DNA from 2 places in the Cupriavidus sp. FW305-26 genome. Region 1 is predicted to be linked to the other one. Evidence: predicted binding sites of a transcription regulator. Region 1 holds the regulator's gene; the other holds the start of a gene.

Region 1 (11,054 bases):
AGCCCGCCCAGGCTCTGGCCCTTGACGGTGTCGTACAGGCGGAAGCGGACCTCATACTTGCCGCCGGCGGCCGGGGTCACGCTGCCGGCGACGAAGGCATCGGCGCCGCGCGACTTCCAGCTGCCCAGGTCGACATTGGCGGATTCCGCCACCGTGGCGCCGCCCGGATCGACATTGCGCAAGCGCCCGCTGCGCGCCAGGTCGGCGCGGATGATCGCGGTCAGGTTCTGCGGGGCCTGGGCCTCGCCCTGGAAGTTGGCGGTCGCAACCGGGATCTGGCTGGAGCCGACCCCGGAGATCTCAACGTTGAGTTGCGCGTGCGCGGCGCCGGCTGCCATCGTCATCGCCGCGGCCAGCCAGGCCATCAGCGCGCGGCGGCCGGCCAGCGGATGCCGGCCGATGGCGCGTTGGGATTCGGGTTGGGTTGCGTTGTGCCGCCTCGCGGACAGCCAGTTGGGGGCCCAAAGCTTTCGCATGCTGCTCCTCAGTCGATTTCAAGTTTCGTCGGGCACGGCAGGCAATCGGCAACACGGGCAAATGCGGCATTGCAGCGCGTGGCGCATGCCCCGTCTGCATGCGTATCGCACCCTGCCGGCCGCGTCAGGCAACCTGTCATGCTAGCGCTGGGACCAAGACCCGGCCATGAAGGTTGCATTATGTTGCAAATCATGCCGCCCAGGCCACTCAGTCCTTCGGACGGAAGGTAATGGTGAAGCTGGCCGGCGCCTTGCCGTTCTCATCACGCGGCAGCGGGTCGGAACGTTCCACCGCGCGCAGCACGGCATTATCCCAGCCCGAGTTGCCGCTGGACTTGGACAGCCGCGCCGACAGCAGCGAACCATCCGGCGCCAGCTGCACCGACACCACCGCGGTCGGGTTGCCCGGCACGTCCTCGCCAAAGACGATATTCGGCTTGACGCGGCGGCGCACGCGGTCGGCATAGCCCGGCGACGCCTTGCCACCGCCGCCGGCACCCGCGCCGGCCGTACTGCCCACGCCGCCGCCGCCCGCGCCGGAGCCGCCGGCCAGCGCCTGCAGGCGCGCCAGCTCGCTCTTGCGCTGGGCATTGGCCGCAGCCTCGCGCTTGGCCTTGGCGTCGGCATCCGCCTTGGCCTTGGCCTTGTTCTCGGCGTCAGCCTTGGCCTTGGCGTCCGCCTGGGCCTTGGCCCTGGCGTCCGCTTCCTTGCGTTCTGCTTCCTTGCGCTCGGCCTGTTCCTTGCGCTGCTGTTCCTGCTGCGCTGCCTTCTTCTTCGCGTCGTCCTTGCGCTGGGCTTCCTTGCGCTCGGCCTCGCGCTGCTCCGCTTCCTTGCGCGCGGCTTCCTTGCGTTCCGCCTCTTTGCGCTCGGCTTCCTTGCGGGCAGCCGCCTGCTTGCGCTCGGCCTCTTCGCGCGCCGCCGCCTCGGCACGGCGCTTCTGGCGTTCCAGCGCGATGTCGGCGTCGTCCTCGACCTTGCTCTTCACCTCGGGCAGCGGCGGGGCCGGGCGCGGCTGCACCACCGGCTCCGGCGGCGGGGGCGCGGTGGCGGCCGGAATCTCTTCCCACAGCTCGGCCTCGGCGCCGACGGGGGTGCTGCTCTGCAAGCGCACGCCGTAGTACAGCACGACAGCCAGCAGCATGTGCATGAAGAGCGCGAACAGGAAGGAACGCAGGGTTCCCCGCTCCTTGACCGGCTGGTAGGGATAGGCGGCGACGGTCTTCATCAGGCGCAACGGCAATCAGATAGGCGCTTCAATGCGTCAGGAGGTCTTGGACTTGACCATCAGGCCGACGCGCTTGACGCCGTCGGCTTTCAGGATCGACATCACGTCCAGCACCGCCTCATACTTGACCGCGCGGTCGGCGGCAATCACCACCGGCTGGTCGGGATTCTCGTTCTGGCGCTGGTGCACGAAGTCGAGCAGGCCCTGCTTGTCGAGCTTGCGCTCGAAGGCATTGCCGGCGCTGTCCTTGCCGCGCGCGGTCAGCTGGCCACTCTCGTGCACGGTGACTACGATCGGCGGCGCCTTCTGCTGCGGCGTGGCGTTGGCCACGGTGGGCAGGTCGACGGTGGCGGGGCTCACGATCGGCGCCGCCACCATGAAGATGACCAGCAGCACGAGCATGACGTCGATGTACGGCACGACATTGATGTCGGCGCTGGCCCGGCGGCGCGAGCCGCCACGGCGCTGAATGGCTGCCATTGCAGGACTCCTGGAAACGCCGGCCCGGGCTTGCGCCCGGACCGTCTGGATTAGATTCGATACGTGTGCGGTTAGCGTGCCTGCCGTTGCAGGATGTTCAGGAACTCTTCCATGAAGCTCTCGAACCGGATCGCCAGGCGGTCGATCTCCGTGGCATAGCGGTTGTAGGCGATCACAGCGGGAATGGCAGCGAACAGGCCGATCGCGGTCGCCACCAGCGCCTCGGCAATACCGGGGGCCACCGATGCGAGCGTCGCCTGCTGCACATTCGACAGGCCGCGGAAAGCGTTCATGATCCCCCAGACCGTGCCGAACAGGCCGATATACGGGCTCACCGAACCCACCGACGCCAGGAACGGCAGATGCGATTCCAGCACATCCATCTCGCGCTGGTAGGCCGCGCGCATCGCGCGCCGGGCCGCATCGAGCAGCGCGCCGGCTTCGTTGCCGCGCTCGCGCGCCTTCAGGAACTCGCCCATGCCGGATTCAAAGATCCGCTCCAGCGCGCCGGTGTTGTGGCGGTTGTTGACGGCACTGTTATATAGCGCCTGCAGGTCGCCGCCGGCCCAGAAGTCGCGTTCGAACCCCTCGGTCTGGGTGCGCGCCGAGCGCAGCGCCAGGTGCTTGCGGAAGATATAGGTCCACGAAAACAGCGACATGACGAGCAACAGCGCCATGACGGCCTGTGCCAGCAGGCTGGCGTGGAGCACCAGCGTTACGATCGACATGTCTTGCGTGACGGTCACGGGATTCATCGTGCGGACTTGATGGTAGCTAGAACGGGGTCGGGAATCGGGGCGGGACGGAAAGTGCTTCGATCGACACACCCAACACGGATCGCGCCAGAGGCCAGCATCAGCTCGCCACGCCAGGCTTCCTGGGTGAACTGGACCGACGCCGGGCCGACCCGGTCGATGCGCGTGCGGATCTCGAGCTGGTCATCCAGCCGGGCGGGCGCATTGTAGTCCACTGCCGTGCTGCGGACGATAAAGACCACGCCCGCCTCGTCGGCGAGCGATTGCTGCTCGATGCCGAGCGCACGCAGCCACTCGGTGCGGGCGCGCTCGAAGAACTTCAGGTAGTTGGCGTAGAACACTACGCCGCCCGCGTCGGTGTCTTCCCAGTACACCCGCAGGGTCCAGACAAAGTTTGTCATGGCCGCAATTGTAACGGAGAGCGATAGCGGTTTCGTGTAAACCCGCATGACGACTTTGCAACAGCAAGTTGCTGGCCAGCCCTTGCCAGCGCTTGCCTGGCGGGGCCGACGGCTTGCGGCGGGCGCCCGCCTCGCGCTACACTGCGCGCAACCATTCCATCTTGCGCGACTGGCGAAGTCAGTGGGCACTACCACGAGGAAGCGCAAGTTCTCTGGCGTGACGTTCATTACGCGTTCGCGTAACGTTCAGCACGCCTAGGCGTGAAGTTGCTTGCGCCTGCCGCTCGCCTGGGCAGCGAATGGGAAGCAGGGTGCGCCCTGCACCGACGGTTAGAAGCCGCCGGTGCTGGTCGCCGCTAGCCTTCCCCGCGCGCCCTACCCCCGATGCGTGAATCGGATTCCCTATTTTTCAGACGAGTTTCGCCATGTTCGAACGCAGCCGTTTTACGATCGACCAGATCGACCCCGAGGTCTTTGCCGCCATCCAGCAGGAGAACCAGCGCCAGGAAGACCACATCGAGCTGATCGCCTCCGAGAACTACACCTCGCCGGCCGTGATGGCCGCCCAGGGTTCGCAGCTGACCAACAAGTACGCCGAGGGCTATCCCGGCAAGCGCTACTACGGCGGTTGCGAGTACGTCGACGTCGTCGAGCAGCTGGCCATTGACCGCGTCAAGCAGCTGTTCGGCGCCGAAGCCGCCAACGTGCAACCCAACTCGGGCTCGCAGGCCAACCAGGGCGTGTACTTCGCCGTGCTCAAGCCGGGCGACACCATCATGGGCATGAGCCTGGCCGAAGGCGGCCACCTGACCCACGGCATGGCCCTGAACATGAGCGGCAAGTGGTTCAACGTGGTCAGCTACGGCCTGAACGCCCAGGAAGACATCGACTACGACGCGCTGGAAAAGCTGGCCCAGGAGAAGAAGCCCAAGCTGATCATCGCCGGCGCCTCGGCCTTCGCGCTGCGCATCGACTTCGAGCGCATCAGCAAGGTTGCCAAGTCGATCGGCGCTTACTTCATGGTCGACATGGCCCACTACGCCGGCCTGATCGCCGCGGGTGTCTACCCGAACCCGGTGCCGCACGCCGACTTCGTCACCACCACCACGCACAAGAGCCTGCGCGGCCCGCGCGGCGGCGTGATCCTGATGAAGGCCGAGCACGAGAAGGCCATCAACTCGGCGATCTTCCCCGGCATCCAGGGCGGCCCGCTGATGCACGTAATCGCCGGCAAGGCCGTCGCCTTCAAGGAAGCGCTGACGCCTGAGTTCAAGGAATACCAGCAGCAAGTGGTGAAGAACGCCGCCGTGCTGGCCGAGACCCTGATCGCGCGCGGCCTGCGCATCGTCTCGGGCCGCACCGAAAGCCACGTGATGCTGGTTGACCTGCGCGCCAAGAACATCACCGGCAAGGAAGCCGAGCGCATCCTGGGCGAGGCGCATATCACCGTCAACAAGAACGCCATCCCCAACGATCCGGAAAAGCCGTTCGTGACCTCGGGCATCCGCCTGGGCTCGCCGGCCATGACCACGCGCGGCTTCAAGGAAGAAGAAGCCCGCATCGTCGGCAACCTGATCGCCGATGTACTGGACAACCCGCACGACGCCGCCAATATCGCCAGCGTGCGCGAGCAGGCGGCAGCCCTGACCAAGCGTTTCCCGGTCTACGGCTGATGCATCGAGGCCGCCCATGCGGATTCCGCATGAGCGGCCGGCAGCTCCGCAAGCCGGCGTCCTCGGGCACTGGCTTGCGGGCCTCGCCAACCCGCCCCGCCTCCGCAGAACGACAACACGGACAAGGCGACGGGGTTCAACTGAAGGTGGTCCGGCATGAAATGCCCCTTTTGCGGTCATTCCAATACCCAGGTACTCGACACGCGCATGTCGGAAGACGGCGATGCCGTGCGCCGGCGCCGCCGCTGCGAAGCCTGCGACCGCCGCTTCACCACCTATGAGCGGATCGAGCTGTTCTTCCCCGCCATCGTCAAGAAAAACGGCTCGCGCGTGGACTACACCCGCGCCAAGCTGAAGGATTCCATGCGCCTGGCGCTGCGCAAGCGCCCGGTCTCGGCCGAAGCCATCGACGAAGCCATCACCCGCATCGAAGAAAAACTGCTGGCACTGGGAGAGAAAGAAATCCCCAGCAGCCAGGTCGGCGAACTGGTGATGCGCGAATTGCGCAAGCTCGACAAGATCGCGTATATCCGCTTTGCTTCGGTGTACCGGAGCTTTGAGGACGTGTCGGAATTCCGCGACGTGCTGGATGAGTTTGCGGCGTCCACCCCCCGGAAGGGGTAGCAAAAGTAACAAAATCGTTGTTTAATCCCCGTTGCATTTCCGCAAGGCCCGCTGTCGCATATTAAAAGGGCCCGGGATTGCAGACCAAAAAAAGAAGTTAACGAAGTCGGACGTCTTTTGACGGGGGTCAGAATGGGTCAACGCTGCCGCGGGGCAGCCGGCTTTGCCATGCTCGAAGCATTGGTGGCAATTGTCGTTCTGGCGGTTGGCGTGCTCGGCGTCGCCAGCCTGCTGCTGAATTCATCCCGCTTCACGCAACAAGCTTCCTACGACACCACTGCCATGCAGCTGGCCACCGAGATGGCCGAGCGCATGCGTGCCAATCCGGCCGTCTCGCAAACCGGCGCGGCGGCGGAAGCCATCATCCCGAACCGCTACTTCATCGACACTGCCACCGGGCAGCCGCCCGCGCTCACGGCAGCAAACAGCCCGTACGCGATCGCCTGCCCGGGCACGGCGGCCGGGTGCGCGCAGCAACTGGCGGATTTCGATGTCGCCGAGTTCTGGGAGCGTGTCAGCACAGGCCTGCCTGGCGGACGCGCCGTGATTTGCCGGGACATGGTCGCCTACGACCAGGCCACCGGCTTCTCATGGGGATGCACGCCATCGGCCACTGGCCGCGCGGACGACGCACCGATTGTCATCAAGATCGGCTGGATCTCCCGGCTTGCCGCCAGAACCGTCGCGGCACGGGTCGACATGTCCGACATGGGCACGCGCCCCCAGGTGGTCATCGTGGCCACGCAGGGCACGGTTAACTGACATGCGGAACGCCAGGACGTATCTCAACGCCGGCCGGCATCGTCAACTGGGGCTGTCGCTGGTGGAGCTGATGGTGGCGATGACGCTGAGCCTGCTCCTGATCATGGCTGCCGCGGCGCTCTACCTGACCGGACGAGCCAACTACAACAGCATCGATGACACCACTGCGCTGGATGAGAAAGGCCGCTTTGCGGTGGATACCGTGGTTCGGATCGTGCGCCAGGCCGCGTGGAGCAACTATGCGGGCAACAGCGCCGCGGCCTCTCCCGGCGCCAGCGGGCCTCCCGCGCCCAGCCCCGGAGGCGTCATGCTCACCACCACGAGCCTGTCGCCGACCATCAGCGGCCTCGACAGCTGCGGCGCCCCCGCGCAAGATCTCGGCAATCCGGCGCAAAACCTCGCGTGTCCGGCCCAAGCGGGTGCCGTGAACAAGAGCGATGTGCTGCAGGTCCGCTTCTTCGGCTCCGGCACGCAGCAGGACCGCACCGTCCCGGACAACAGCATGATCGACTGCTCCGGCAATGGCGTCGCCGAGCCGCAGGCCTGGGAAGACGCAGACCTAGCGCGCGGCATGGCGGTCTTCTATGTCAGCAACGATGCCGGCGGCATGCCTCAGCTGATGTGCGGCTATCGTCCACGGGACGCCGCCAACAAGGAAATCCTCACGGCCGGCACGGCGTACCAGGCTGTTTCGCTGATCTCAGGCGTTGAAGTCTTCCAGGTGCTTTACGGCATGGATACGAATTTCGACCAGACCCCGGACCGCTTCCTGTCGGCCACCGAGGTGCTGGCCCTGCCCACCACCTGGCAGAACGTCGTCGCCATAAAGATTGCCATGGTGCTGATGGGCGATACCGCCAGCGCATCGCCTCAGGATCCGCCAACCTTGCGCCTGTTCGGGCGCCTGTTCCCGGGCTCGCCGGGCAACGACACATCCTTCACGCCGGCCACGCAACTGCAGCGCATGCGACGCCTGTACACCGTCACCGTACAGCTCCGGAACATGGCCACCTGCACCACCTGCTCGCCGACATGAACGCCCGCACCGCGCACCCCAACCCGCGTGGCATCGCGCTGATCACCGCCCTGGTGATGCTGCTGATCATCAGCGTCATCGCCATCGCCGGTGCCCGGCTGGCCATTGGCAGCAAGCGCATGGCATCGAACCAGCGCGACCGGGACCTGGCTCAGCAAGCGGCCGAGGCAGCCTTGCTGGATGCGGAAATCGACATCCAGGGTGTTTCCGCCCCAACCAGCCGGTCGGCCATCTTCTCCGGCACCACGATGAATGTGCTGCCGTTCGTGGCGGGTTGCAATACGGGCGTGACAGGCGCCTCACCCTTCCAGGGATTGTGCAACCCGGTGCTCGACGGCACGCCGAACTGGCTTGCCGTTGACTTCAGCCAGACGGGCGCCAACGCACGCACCACCGCCTACGGCACCTTCACCGGCCGCAGGTTCCCGACCGCGACAGGCGGGCTGCTGCCTGCCGCCCTGCCGCGCTACATCATCGAGCCGATCAGCGACATGTCGCCAGGCGCGAGCGAGGGCGCATACATCTTCCGCGTCACGGCCGTCGGCTTTGGCGCTAACCCGGCGACCCGGGTCATGTTGCAGTCGTACTACCGGAAGGGGGAATGAATGGCAACGTCCATGCCTGTCGCGGAGCACGGCAAATGAGCCGGATCCGGAAATTCATTTTCGCGGCAATGGCTGCGCTTCTCAGCCTGCCCGCCGGCCCGCTGCTTGCCGCAACGGAACAGAGCAGCCTCGCGACCGTCAAGCTCGCGCAGGCGCCGCTGTACGGCCGCAACCAGAATATCCATCCCAACCTGCTGCTGACGCTCTCGGTGGAGTTCCCCACGGTGGGGGCAGCCTATCGCTCCGGCACGTATTCGCCGACCACGGAATACATTGGCTACTTCAATCCGCGCAAGTGCTACAACTACAGCGGAAGCGCCAGCAATGGCTATTTTGTCATTGCCGGCGACGCCAACACGGCCGATCACACATGCACGGGCCAGTTCAGCGGCAACTTCATGAACTGGGCCACGGCCTCGGCCATCGATATGCTGCGCTACGCGCTGACCGGGGGCGACCGCGTCGTCGACTCCGCCACACAGACCATCCTGCAACGTGCCGTGCTGCAGGAGAGTTTTTTCAACAGCAACTCCTACTTCCCCCGCAAGACCTACGACAAGGCGTCCTCGGTCACGCCTTTCAGCAGCAGGACCTTGTACATCACCTCATGTGGCAACAAGGTGTTCTTTGGGGACAGCACCGAGTCCGGCGCCAGCTGCTCGAGCCCCGGCAAGTACAGGAACCAGGGCACCTACCTGGTACGGGTGCAAGTCTGCGATGCAAGCGAAGCCAGGTCCCGCACCGATCTCTGCAAGCTGTATCGCACCGGGTACAAGCCGGTTGGCGAAATGCAGCGCAATGCAGACAAGGTCCGCTTTGGCGCGTTTGGCTACCTGAACGACAGCGCCAATACCCGTTATGGCGGTGTCTTGCGGGCGCCCCTGAAGTATGTGGGGCCGAACACCGTCGACAGCAATTTCAACCAAGCCAGCAACCTGCGCCGGGAATGGGATGACGACGGCGTATTCATCCAGAACCCCGAGAGCGCGTCAGAGAACATCAGCGGCGTCATCAATTACCTGAATCAGTTCGGGCGTTCCGGCGCCTACAAGTCATTGGATCCGGTCGGCGAACTCTACTACGAGAGCATCCGCTACCTGCAAGGCCGGCAACCAACGCCCGAAGCCATCGACAACGCCAGCGCCTACAAGGATGGATTTCCGGTCTACACACAATGGACAGACCCCATCCTTGCCAGTTGCCAGAAGAACTACGTCCTTGCCATTGCCGATATCAATACGCACTGGGACCGCTACATTCCCGGCAACACCAGGACGACTTACCTCTCCGGTGGCAAGCCGGTCTCTGCCAACGACTCGGCCCGGCCGGCGGACGCGATATCGAAATACAGCAAGTACAGCTTCGATGTCACGACCTGGACGCAGGCGGTGGCCGATCTCGAGAGTTCGGGAACATCCGGCAACAGCCGCCCCGACACCTCGCTCGCCAACCTGGCTGGCGCCGACACCGGCTCCAGCGGCCACGGCACCTACTATATGGCCGGCGTCGCGTATTGGGCCCATACCTACGGCTTCCGCCCCGATATGCCGGAATTGCGCGTCACCACGTTCAGCATCGACGTCAATGAGAACGGGAACGGCAGCGTCGGCGACGAACAGCGCCGCAGCCAGATGTACCTGGCGGCAAAATACGGCGGCTTTGACGACCAGAATGGTGATGGCAATCCGTTCCGCACCAAGGGGGCCAGCGGCGCCACCGTCACCAGCAATGCCGAATGGGAATCGTCGGGCGGATCCGACGTCCCCGCCAACTGGTTCCTGGCCGGGCAGCCGGCCGCCATGATCGCTTCCATCAAGAAGGTCTTCGCGCAAATCGTCAACGCGGCCGGCACATTGTCTGGCGTGGCACTGACCTCTTCCCAGGTGGCGAGCGACACCCTCTTGTTCACTCCCGGATTCGACCAGCGATGGAACGGGCGCCTTTCGGCACTGGCGGTGACCAATGATCCCGACACCGGCGTTCAGATCTCCAGTACCGAAACCTGGGAGGCCGGCAAGGTGCTGACTGCCCGCACCGCCGCCCGCAATCTGCTGACCTGGGTCCCGTCGGGCACGGCCGACAATGCAGGAACCGGCGCGGGTGCGGGCGCCACCTTCGAATGGAAATCCCTCAACGCCGCGCAGAAGGCCGCACTGAAGCTCGCGCCGACAGAGACTGACACCGTGGCCCAGAGCCGGCTCAGCTATCTGCGTGGCGAGCGCAGCCAGGAGCAATCCACCGGCAGCACGGGGACCATGCGCTTGCGCGACTCACTGCTGGGCGACATCGTCAACTCGGGCCCCGTCTACATGGCGGCCCCGTCCAGCACCATCGCCGAAAGCGACTACACCGCCTTCTACAAGGCCCACAGCCAGCGTACCGCCGCAGTTTACATCGGCGCCAACGATGGCATGCTCCACGCCTTCAATGCGGCCAATGGCTCTGAACTGTTTGCCTACGTGCCAAACGCAGTGTTCGCCAACCTGGTCCAGCTGACCTCGCCGAGCTATATCCATCGGCCGTACGTGGACGCCACGCCTGCCGTGGCGGAAGCCCGGGTCGGCAACGCCTGGCAGACCGTGCTGGTCTCTGGCATGGGTGGCGGCGCGCAAGGCCTCTTTGCGCTGAATGTCAGCGATCCCGCCAGCGTCGGATCCGGCAATGTCTTGTGGGAGTTCACGGACAAGGATGATGCCGACATGGGCAACGTCATGTCGCCGCCCCAGATCGTCAAGCTGTTTGCCGGCAAGGACTCCGACAACAAGCCTGTGTACAGGTGGTTTGCCATGACGGGCAACGGCCTGAATGCCAACGATGCGGATGGCGCGAGCAATCCGGCCGCGCCTTCGGTGCTGTTCATCGTGGCACTGGACAAGCCGGCCGGGACGCCGTGGCAACTGGGCGTCAATTACTGGAAGATCTCGATGGCGGCGGACGTCACCGCCGGCATTGCCAACGGGCTGAGCTCGCCGGCGCTGGTGCGGCTTACCGACGGGCAGACCGTCGCCGCCTACGCC
Region 2 (11,054 bases), on a different contig from region 1:
CGCCGTTCGCTGTCGCGGCTGGCGCGCAGCATGGCGCCGGTGGTGATCAGCGGCGAATCCGGCAGCGGCAAGGAGCGCGCCGCGCGCGCCATCCACGCGACCAGCGGCCGGGCCGCGCATCCGTTTATCGCCGTCAACTGCGGCGCCATCCCCGAGAACCTGATGGAGTCCGAGTTCTTCGGCCATGTCAAAGGCGCCTTCACCGGTGCCGACGGGGAGCGCGGCGGCTTCTTCCAGGCCGCCAACGGCGGCACGCTGCTGCTCGACGAGGTGGCCGACCTGCCGCTGCCGATGCAGGTCAAGCTGCTGCGCGCGCTGCAGGAGCGCCGGGTGCGCAAGATCGGCGCCAGCCGCGAAGACGCCGTCGACGTGCGCGTGATGTGCGCCAGCCACAAGGACCTGGCGGCGATGGTGTCGGCCGGGCAGTTCCGGCAGGACTTGTACTACCGCCTGAACGTGCTGGCGCTGCGCATGCCCACGCTGCGCGAGCGCGGTGAAGACATCCCGGTGCTGGCGCGCGCCATCCTGGACCACCTGGCGGTGCGCTACGGCGACCCGCGCCCCAAGCGGCTGTCGCCGGCGGCGCTGCAACGGCTGGTGGCCTATCCGTTCCCCGGCAACGTGCGCGAGCTGGAGAACCTGCTGGAGCGCGCCTACGCCTTTGCCGAGAGCGAAGAGATCGAGCTGGCCGACCTGGGCCCGCTGGACGCCGGCGCCGAGCGCGCCGGGCTGATGCATGCCCCCGCGCCGGCGATGGCGCCCACCAACTATTCCGCCCCCTGGGGCGCCGCAGGCATGTGGGCGCCGGTGCCGCCGGCCGCCGCGCCCGCGCCGGCCCCGGCAGAGCCGCCGCCCGTGGTGCCGGCCCCGGCCAGCGCGCCCGAACCCGAGCCCGCCGGCGATCCCGCCGAACGCGCCTGCCGCGGCATCGTCTTCCCGATCGACCTGCAAGCCAGGCTGGAAGCCGTGGAGCGCGAGCTGATCCTGCAGGCGCTGGCGCAGACCAACTTCAACCGCACCGCGGCCGCGCCGCTGCTGGGCCTGAACCTGCGCCAGCTGCGCTACCGTATCCAGCAACTGGGCATCCGCGAGGCCATGGACGCCGCCGAACGCAGCACCGTGGAAGGCGAGGGCACGTCATGAGCAAGCCCGAGCACCGCTATCTGCCAGAGGCCGACGGCTGGGTCCCCGCCGCGCGCCGCGTGCCGTCACCAAACTTTGACGAGCGCCCGGCCGGCATGCCGGTGGACCTGGTGGTGCTGCACAACATCAGCCTGCCGCCCGGCCAGTTCGGCAGCGGCGACATCGAGGCCTTCTTCCAGAACCGGCTCGATCCCAACAAGCACCCGTACTTTGCCACCATCCACCAGGTGCAGGTGTCCGCGCACTTCCTGGTCACGCGCGAGGGGGAGCTGGTGCAGTTTGTCCCGTGCACGCAGCGGGCCTGGCACGCCGGACAGTCCGACTTCTTCGGCCGCGCCCGCTGCAACGATTTCTCCATCGGCATCGAGATCGAGGGCTGCGACGACCTGCCGTTCACCCTGGCCCAGTACGACACCGTGGCCGCGCTGGTGCCCGCGCTGCTGGCCGCCTACCCGGTGCGCGCGATTGCCGGCCACAGCGACATTGCCCCGGGGCGTAAGACCGATCCCGGCCCGCATTTCGACTGGGCGCGCTTCGCCACGCAGGCAGGCCTGGCGCCCGGCATGTTGCCCTACCAGTGCCCTGGCGCGGCTGGCCGGGTGACGAATCCTTAACCTCATTCCCCATCCCCGTGCGCCCCGTTCCGGCGCACATGCCCCACCTCCGGGTGGGGCTATCGCAACGTCGCAACAATCAAAAAAATTTTTGTGAAATGTGCAGTTGCGAACGGTCTGACGAAAACCCTTGCGAGTACTAGGCTTGCGGGCATGTGGCGTTGCCGCATCGGCGCCACCGCCCCCGAAAAAGCGCTTGTCAAGACTGGTCATTCGGATTCGTTTCACTATACTTAGCCCAGTTTCACGCATCACACACTATATCTAGTAGTCAAACCGGGGAGCCGGCCCCAAGGGCGAGTCAGGGATCACGAAGTTCGTGCATCGTCTCGAAACCGCCCGCTAAGGCCAGCGAATCACAAGAGTCCCTGGCGAAATGTTCACGTAAAGGCAGTCTGTCCGCCCCCGACCTCACGCCGGGAGGGACGTTCTTTTCGCCGCATTTCGCCAGGGACTCTTTTGTCTCTTATTTCCAGGGTAAAAACAGGAGTTCTCATGCAAACGGCCCAGAACGAAATCACCACGGGTGGCGCCGCCGCCGGTATTGCACCGACCGCGCAGCAGACCCCCGCCAACGCCGCCAATACGAACTACCCGGATCACAAGATCATTCGACGCAACGGCGCCGTGGTGGCTTTCGAGCCGTCCAAGATCGCCGTTGCCATGACCAAGGCCTTCCTCGCCGTGAACGGCGGGCAGGGCGCCGCGTCCGCGCGTGTGCGCGAGATCGTCGAGCAACTGACTGACAACGTCGTGCGCGCACTGGTGCGCAGCCGCCCCAACGGCGGCGCCATCCATATCGAAGACGTGCAGGACCACGTGGAACTGGCGCTGATGCGCTCGGGCGAGCATGAAGTGGCCCGCGCCTACGTGCTGTACCGCGAGAAGCGCAAGGACGAGCGCGCCCAGGCCAACGCCCAGGCCGTGGCCCGCGTGCAGGAGGGCGGCATCTCGGTCAACGTGACCGATGGCGGCGTCACGCACGTGCTGGACATCGCCGCGCTGCATGACCTGATCGACAACGCCTGCAGCGGCCTTGGCAACGCAGTGAGCGCCGAGCCGATCCTGAAGGAAACCCTGAAGAACCTGTACGACGGCGTGCCGATGACGCAGGTGTACGACTCCGCCATCCTGGCCGCGCGTACCCTGATCGAAAAGGACCCGGACTACAGCCAGGTCACCGCCCGTATCCTGCTGCACACCATCCGCAAGGAAATCCTGGGCACCGAAGTGACCCAGGCCGAGATGTCCAGCCGCTACGCCGAGTACTTCCCCAAGTTTATCGCCCGCGGCATCGAAGCCGAGCTGCTGGACGAGCAACTGGCCACCTACGACCTGGCCCGCCTGGGCGCCGCGCTGGACGCCGGCCGCGACTTCCAGTTCAACTACCTGGGCCTGCAGACCCTGTACGACCGCTACTTCCTGCATATCGATGAAACCCGCATCGAAATGCCGCAGGCCTTCTTCATGCGCGTGGCCATGGGCCTGGCGCTGAACGAGAAGGACCGTGAAGCGCGCGCCATCGAGTTCTACCAGCTGCTGTCGTCGTTCGACTTCATGTCGTCCACGCCGACCCTGTTCAACTCCGGCACCCGCCGCTCGCAGCTGTCGTCGTGCTACCTGACCACCGTCTCCGACGACCTGGAAGGCATCTACGAAGCGCTGAAGGAAAACGCGCTGCTGTCCAAGTTCGCCGGCGGCCTGGGCAATGACTGGACCAACGTGCGCGCGCTCGGCTCGCACATCAAGGGCACCAACGGCAAGTCGCAAGGCGTGGTCCCGTTCCTGAAGGTGGTCAACGACACCGCCGTGGCCGTGAACCAGGGCGGCAAGCGCAAGGGCGCCGTCTGCGCCTACCTGGAAACGTGGCACCTGGACATCGAAGAATTCCTGGAACTGCGCAAGAACACCGGCGACGACCGCCGCCGCACCCACGACATGAACACGGCCAACTGGATCCCGGACCTGTTCATGAAGCGCGTGATGGAAGGCGGCGAATGGACCCTGTTCTCGCCCGCCACCTGCCCGGACCTGCACGACAAGGTCGGCAAGGAATTCGAGAAGGCCTACCTGGGCTATGAAGCCAAGGCCGCCAGCGGCGAACTGAAGCTGTTCAAGAAGCTGCCCGCGCTGCAACTGTGGCGCAAGATGCTGGGCATGCTGTTCGAGACCGGCCACCCGTGGATCACCTTCAAGGATCCCTGCAACATCCGCAGCCCGCAGCAGCACGTCGGCGTTGTCCACAGCTCCAACCTGTGCACGGAAATCACGCTCAACACCAACGAGAGCGAGATCGCCGTCTGCAACCTGGGCTCGGTCAACCTGGTCGCCCACATGGCGAAGCAGGCCGACGGCACCTACGCGCTGGATCACGCCAAGCTGCAGAAGACCGTGCGCACCGCCATGCGCATGCTCGACAACGTGATCGACATCAACTACTACGCCGTGGACAAGGCGCGCAATTCCAACCTGCGCCACCGTCCGGTCGGCATGGGCATCATGGGCTTCCAGGACTGCCTGCACGTGCTGCGCACGCCGTATTCCAGCGACGCCGCCGTCAAGTTTGCCGATACCTCGATGGAAGCGGTGTGCTACTACGCCTACCAGGCTTCGACCGAGCTGGCCGAAGAGCGCGGCCGCTACAGCACCTATGAAGGCTCGCTGTGGGACCGCGGCATCCTGCCGCAAGACTCGCTCAAGCTGCTGGCCGAAGAGCGCGGCGGCTACCTGGAAGTCGACATGTCTGCCACGATGGACTGGGACAGCCTGCGCGCCCGCATCAAGCAGCACGGCATGCGCAACTCGAACTGCATCGCGATCGCGCCGACCGCCACGATCTCGAACATCATCGGCGTGTCCGCCTGCATCGAGCCGACGTTCCAGAACCTGTACGTCAAGTCCAACCTGTCGGGCGAGTTCACCGTGGTCAATGACTACCTGGTGCGCGACCTGAAGGAACGCGGCCTGTGGGACGAAGTGATGGTTGCCGACCTGAAGTACTTCGACGGCTCGCTGTCGCGTATCGACCGCATTCCGCAAGACCTGCGCGACATCTACGCCACCGCGTTCGAAGTCGAGCCGACCTGGCTGGTGGAAGCCGCCAGCCGCCGCCAGAAGTGGATCGACCAGGCCCAGTCCCTGAACATCTACATGGCCGGCGCGTCGGGCAAGAAGCTGGATGACACCTACAAGCTGGCATGGGTGCGCGGCCTGAAGACCACGTACTACCTGCGCACGATGGCTGCCACCCACGTGGAAAAGTCCACCGTGTCGCGCGGCTCGCTGAACGCGGTGTCGTCGGGCAGCGACAGCGGCTCCGCCCTGGACGCAGCCGCCGCATCGGCCCCGGCCATGCCGGAAGCCGAAGGCGCGGTCTGCACGATGCGCCCGGGCGACCCCGGCTTCGAAGAGTGCGAAGCCTGCCAATAAGTCTTACCTAACCCCCCGGTTTGCTCCCCTCTCCCGCCCGCGGGAGAGGGGCCGGGGGAGAGGGCCGGCGCAACCACGAAGTTGCACAAGTCAAAAAACACTGACCACCGCCGCCCCCAAACCGAATCACGGAGAACCACATCATGCTGAGCTGGGACGACGACGTTCAAGCCACCCCGCAGGCCGCACCGCAGCCTGCCCTGCAACCCGCTGCATCGGCTGCCACCGCTGACCAGCAAGGCGTCCTGCCGCCGAGCGCCACGCAAGCCGGCATCCTGGGCAACAACCCCAACGCCGCCGCCGCGCAAAGCAACCGCCGCGTCAACGCTGCCGACAAGCGCGTGATCAACGGCTCGACCGACGTCAACCAGCTGGTGCCGTTCAAGTACAAGTGGGCGTGGGAAAAGTACCTGGCCGGCTGCGCCAACCACTGGATGCCGCAGGAAATCAACATGTCCCGCGACATCGCCCTGTGGAAAGACCCCAACGGCCTGACCGAAGACGAGCGCCGCATCATCAAGCGCAACCTCGGCTTCTTCGTCACCGCCGACTCGCTGGCCGCCAACAACATCGTGCTGGGCACCTACCGCCAGATCACCGCGCCGGAATGCCGCCAGTACCTGCTGCGCCAGGCCTTTGAAGAGGCCATCCACACCCACGCCTACCAGTACATCGTGGAGTCCCTGGGCCTGAACGAAGCCGAGATCTTCAACGCGTACCACGAAGTGCAGTCGATCCGCGACAAGGACGAGTTCCTGATCCCGTTCATCGACACGCTGACCGACCCGTCGTTCAAGACCGGCACGCCGGAGAACGACCAGAAGCTGCTGAAGTCGCTGATCGTGTTCGCCTGCATCATGGAAGGGCTGTTCTTCTATGTGGGCTTCACGCAGATCCTGGCGATGGGGCGGCAGAACAAGATGACTGGGGCTGCCGAGCAGTATCAGTACATCCTGCGCGATGAGTCGCTGCATTGCAATTTTGGGATTGACCTGATCAACCAGATCAAGCTGGAGAACCCGCATCTGTGGACGGCGGAGTTCAAGGCTGAGATTACTGAGCTGTTCAAGAAGGCGGTGGATCTGGAGTATCGCTACGCTGAGGATACGATGCCGCGTGGGGTGCTGGGGTTGAATGCGCCGATGTTTAAGGGTTACCTCCGCTTCATTTGCAATCGTCGGTGCCAGCAGATTGGGTTGGATCAGTTGTTCGCGAATGAGGAGAATCCGTTCCCGTGGATGTCGGAGATGATCGATCTGAAGAAGGAGCGGAACTTCTTTGAGACTCGGGTTATTGAGTATCAGACGGGTGGGGCGTTGAGCTGGGATTGAGGCGTTGTCGTCGTCCTGTTGTGAAAAAAGAGAAATGGGAGCTGAGGCTCCTATTTCTTTTGGCTACGACTAAAAAAGGGTGAAATGGCTGCACTCGGCCATTTTGCGACGTCGCTGCTGCCTGTTCCCGACGACCGTTACGGGTACCCTTCTTGCCCGTGGCACGGCCCCGTGCATCGCAGGACAGCTTGATTGGTCAGTGCCAGACCGGCAGTGTGTGGCAACTGGTAATATCTGCTACAGGTGACCACGCAGGAAAGCCATGCTCGATTGGGACCGCAGAAAAACACCGAAATGGTGGTTGATCCGAAGAGATCAAGGAGGCCAGGCATACAGCGTTGGACAGGTATTGAAACTGCTCGCACCGGAAAAGTTGATATGTCAGCGGCTCTTTCCTCGGTCGCAAGAGTCGGCTCGGCCTGACACTCTTTCGTCTCGACATGGGCTAGATATGTTCCCGCCCCACACAGACTTCGCGATCATTGATGTCCCACCTCGATACCTCGTATTCGCCGCACCGCGTCCGCGAGCGGCCGAAACATTGATATACGACACCGGTGAACTTGTACGCGAATTCGGGATTGAGTATCTGCAGAGATGTTTGTACCTGTTGCGCGGTCGGACATCACGCTACTGTCGATTGATAACGCATCAAGACGATAGGAAGATATTTCGATACAACGCGGCGGTTATGGCTGCGCAGAACGTCGAGGCTCACGCTGTCACCGACTACATCATGACTTCGATGAGAGCTACGTGTCGCATAGATTGGACCGAGCATCGGGTGGCAATTCTGGATAATTGGAGCGCGATGCATGGAAGAGATGCGTTACGCGGCACGCCTGGTATAGGGCTATATCGTTTTGCAGTTTGGGGGAGCAATGACCTGGACAACTGAAAACTATTTTTCGAAGGCCCAATTGTACTGGCAACGAGGCAGTAGTCGTGGGCGAGACAGTGAGGACTTCATCCTATACCTTTGTTTCACCCTCGAGCTCATAGCTCGTGGGGCGGTATGTCACATTAGCCCTGCGCTCAATGCTGCCTCTGATCTTGAGAGTCTTCTCTTTGCCTGTGGACAGGTTCCGAGATCCCCACCAAAATCAGCGGACCTGCAAGAGATTATAAAAAGGCTTCAGCGACTAGTACCAGAGTTGACTGACGCGGAGGTGGCCAACGTCCAAACGCTCGTCAATACACGTAACGGCGAGCTTCACGGTGACAAAGCGGAGATCGCACAATTGGCGGCGCGCACTCTCATGCCGCACGTGTACTCGTTCATTGTCAAGGTAGCGGATTTCGCGGCTCAAGACTTGGACACCTTGCTGGGTCCAGAGGACGCCGAAGTCGCTAGAAGAACCGCCCAAGCAATCACAAAGGATCGATCGCGAAGAGTCCATGACCTCATTCGTGTTTGCAAGGAGCGGTTCTTCTCCCTGCCAAACAGCGAGCAAAAGGCGAAGCGGGACGCTTCGAAAACGGTAGCGTTGTCGGCAGTCCTCGTCAGCGGTCACCACATTATGTATTTGAAGTGCCCGGCTTGTGCGCAAAATGGACAACTATTTGCAGCCCCGGTCGGCAGAAGCTCGCCCTTTTTGAGAGGGGAGGAGTTGGTCCAGGAAGTTCGAGTGGCCCCATTTCAGTTCGGCTGCAAGTGCTGTGGCTTAGATATACGCGGCTTGGACGAACTGATGGCCGCTGGATTCGGGCATGAGTACTCTTCGATGGACCAAGTTGATCCGGTTGATCATTTCAATATCGACCCGCACGATTACATCGATGCCGAGACCGTGGCACGCGAGTACTACCGGGAAAATTACGGCGAAGAGTATCAGGATGAATGAGTGAAACATGTCCGCCGACCCTTAGCTCTCCCTGGGGAAACAGGTCTTGGGCGATGCCGAGCAGCTAATCGTCTTTAAGAGTAACAGCGCAAAATCGTTGTTCGCGGTTCGATGGATCATGGCGATGCTCGGGAGTTGGCTTGCAAGATCCTGGAGGGTGCAAAAGAGGCATTCACGCGTCGCGCAAGAATTTACTGGATTGTCTGATCGTAATCGCTTTTTGCGCGCAATAGTTTAGATGAATCGCAGAACTGCAATGATTATTCCAATCAATTTTCAGGTGGTCGGCCGAAACGAGAGCTGGACGAGGCGAAACTGCATCTATTTGCAGGAGGATAATTGGGACGATTATTCGTTCAAGACGACATTTTACGCTATCTATGTCAAGGCCGATGGCAGAAGGTTGGATCTTGGAACAGTAAAGATCGGCTACGTCGGCCAACCGCACGGGTGGACCCGGGAGGCGATTCCAAAGATCTTCCCGTTCCTGCCTGAGAACTGGTTTTCTCTGGGGCAGGATGTTGAGTACTACATCAAAATCCGAGACTCCTTGTCGCACGAAGAGGCGGATCATATCTTGCGCTGCCTGCGTGATGTGGTTGTCGATAAAAGTCGCATTAAGCAGTTTGAAACTGAGCAGGTTTTTAGAGATTCCATCACGCGCTCGGTAAGCCTGTCTCACATCTACGGGCAGTTCGTCCGCGTGCTTGCTGGAGATGCCGCACTCACCAAGTTCAGATTTGTCTATCGTGATCCGGGGGATGAAAGGAATGCACCGGTCGATCTTTCCTTTTTTGTTGAACCGGAATCGACCCCGTCAACCAATCTTCACGTTCTCATTGGAAGAAATGGAGTCGGCAAGACGACCTTGCTAAACAACATGGTTCGCGCGATCGTTATGCCCAGTGACGAAAATCGCGGAAGTTTCTTCGAGATCAGTGACTGGGGAGCGCAATCAAAGCTCGCTCCAGACTATTTTAGTAGCGTAGTCTCGGTGTCGTTCAGCGCCTTCGACCCATTCGTTCCGCCAGCGGACCGTCCGGACAGAAGCAAGGGAGTGGCCTACTACTACGTCGGGATGAAGAAGCGGGACAAGTCGAATCCACTCCATCCCGCGAATCTAAATCCGCCACAGCCTTTGTCAAAAAGCAACGATGATCTCGCGAATGATCTCGTGGATACCTTGGATGCGTGCTTGAGCCAGCCCGCCAAGGCAAGACGATGGAAGGCGGCCATCGAGCGGTTGGCGTCGGATGAAAATTTCGCCGACATGGAGTTAGGTCGGCTACTCGGTGCTGACAGGGCACAGGGCCTCGCTCTTGCCCGCAATTTGGTCAGTAGGATGAGTTCAGGACATTCCATCGTGCTGTTGACCATTACGAAGCTAGTGGAGACGGTTGAAGAGAAAACCCTCGTGTTGATTGATGAGCCGGAAAGCCACCTGCATCCACCGCTGCTTGCTGCATTCACACGAGCACTGTCCGATCTGTTGTACAGTCGAAACGGCGTCGCAATCATAGCCACCCACTCCCCGGTAGTGGCCCAAGAGGTGCCTAGGCGGTGTGTGTGGAAGATGACGCGGATACGAACCGAAGGCCGGGTTGACCGGCCTGAGCGAGAGACATTTGGTGAGAACGTGGGCGTGCTCACGCGCGAAATATTCGGCCTCGAGGTTTCCCAATCGGGGTTTCACGAGATATTGAGCAGGGCGGTTGATGCTGGTGGATCCTTTGAAAGCATCATGAGCGATTTTAAGGGACAGTTGGGCAATGAAGCACAGGCGCTGGTGCGCGCGCGGATAAGCTCGAAGGCGTAGCGACGAGGAGATTGTCAATGAAACGCCTAAATAGGCCTGCGATTGACGCTGAAGAGCTTTTCAAGGAATGCGTCCGAGGAATCTGGGATGTGCCGGTTGCGGAAAAGTTCTGGAATGCAATGGGAGCCATCTCGCCCAAGCTGAGTCAGTATGAAGAGCGCGCCGCGAAAAGTGAACTGTACCTGTCGGATCGTTGTCGGCGTGGGGAGGATGGCCAGTTCGTGGTGGGGGATATCACGAAGGGGGAACTCACGGCGTTGTACGAGAAGCAGATGGTCGCGAAGACTGGGCGGGTCAGAAGCGCTTACGACAAGATCTTGATCTCTGCCCCTCTTGGCAAGTGCCCATACTGCGGATTTGGCCATGCTTCAACGCTTGACCATTTTCTGTCGAAATCTCGTTATCCAGTTTTTTCCGTACATCCGGCAAACCTGGTCCCTGCGTGCAAGGACTGTAATACCGGAAAAGGGGCGGGTGTCGTGGAGCAGGGCGGTCAGATGCTTCATCCGTACTTCGAGGACGAGAATATCGAGGGAGAATCCTGGCTCTTTGCCGACGTCCTCCCTACCATTCCGGCAGCGATACGCTACCGGGTGGCTCCGCCGGTGACATGGGAACAGTCCTTGGCCGATAGGGTAAGCCGCCATTTCAACGAACTCGGTTTGGCGCGGCGGTTCGCTACGCAGGCCGCATCGGAGCTAGTTGAGGTGGGTGATCTGTTGGAGACATTGGTTTCCGACGATAGCCGACGGGAGCATCTGCGTACCGTTGCGACGGTAGAGCGCGCAAAGCGCAGAAACACGTGGAAGGCCGCCATGTACGAAGCCCTCGCAACCAGCGAATGGTACGTGTCCGGCGGGTACAGAAATCCGGCGGT

The links. Region 1 encodes NrdR, which represses ribonucleotide reductase genes. Its sites were predicted from a motif close to CACNANATNTNGTG; they were not measured.
Region 2: AC3WQZ_RS19045 (ribonucleoside-diphosphate reductase subunit alpha) is a predicted target of NrdR. The motif match lies at 2,014-2,027, and genes of this name have one in related genera.

The regions. Positions count from the first base shown of each region.
Region 1 is NZ_JBYTAH010000022.1:14,903-25,956, forward strand. Features, by position in the region: gene tolB (Tol-Pal system beta propeller repeat protein TolB) at 1-476, opposite strand, end outside; gene tolA (cell envelope integrity protein TolA) at 685-1,701, opposite strand; gene tolR (protein TolR) at 1,738-2,181, opposite strand; gene tolQ (protein TolQ) at 2,253-2,936, opposite strand; gene ybgC (tol-pal system-associated acyl-CoA thioesterase) at 2,933-3,337, opposite strand; ZMP/ZTP riboswitch at 3,493-3,638, shown strand; gene glyA (serine hydroxymethyltransferase) at 3,763-5,010, shown strand; gene nrdR (transcriptional regulator NrdR) at 5,167-5,634, shown strand; gene pilV (type IV pilus modification protein PilV) at 5,767-6,396, shown strand; gene AC3WQZ_RS14395 (PilW family protein) at 6,398-7,432, shown strand; gene AC3WQZ_RS14400 (pilus assembly PilX family protein) at 7,429-8,037, shown strand; gene AC3WQZ_RS14405 (pilus assembly protein) at 8,073-11,054, shown strand, end outside.
Region 2 is NZ_JBYTAH010000034.1:51,095-62,148, forward strand. Features, by position in the region: gene AC3WQZ_RS19035 (sigma-54-dependent transcriptional regulator) at 1-1,143, shown strand, start outside; gene ampD (1,6-anhydro-N-acetylmuramyl-L-alanine amidase AmpD) at 1,140-1,757, shown strand; gene AC3WQZ_RS19045 (ribonucleoside-diphosphate reductase subunit alpha) at 2,253-5,186, shown strand; gene AC3WQZ_RS19050 (ribonucleotide-diphosphate reductase subunit beta) at 5,330-6,517, shown strand; gene AC3WQZ_RS19055 (hypothetical protein) at 7,687-8,361, shown strand; gene AC3WQZ_RS19060 (AAA family ATPase) at 8,618-10,177, shown strand; gene AC3WQZ_RS19065 (HNH endonuclease) at 10,195-11,054, shown strand, end outside.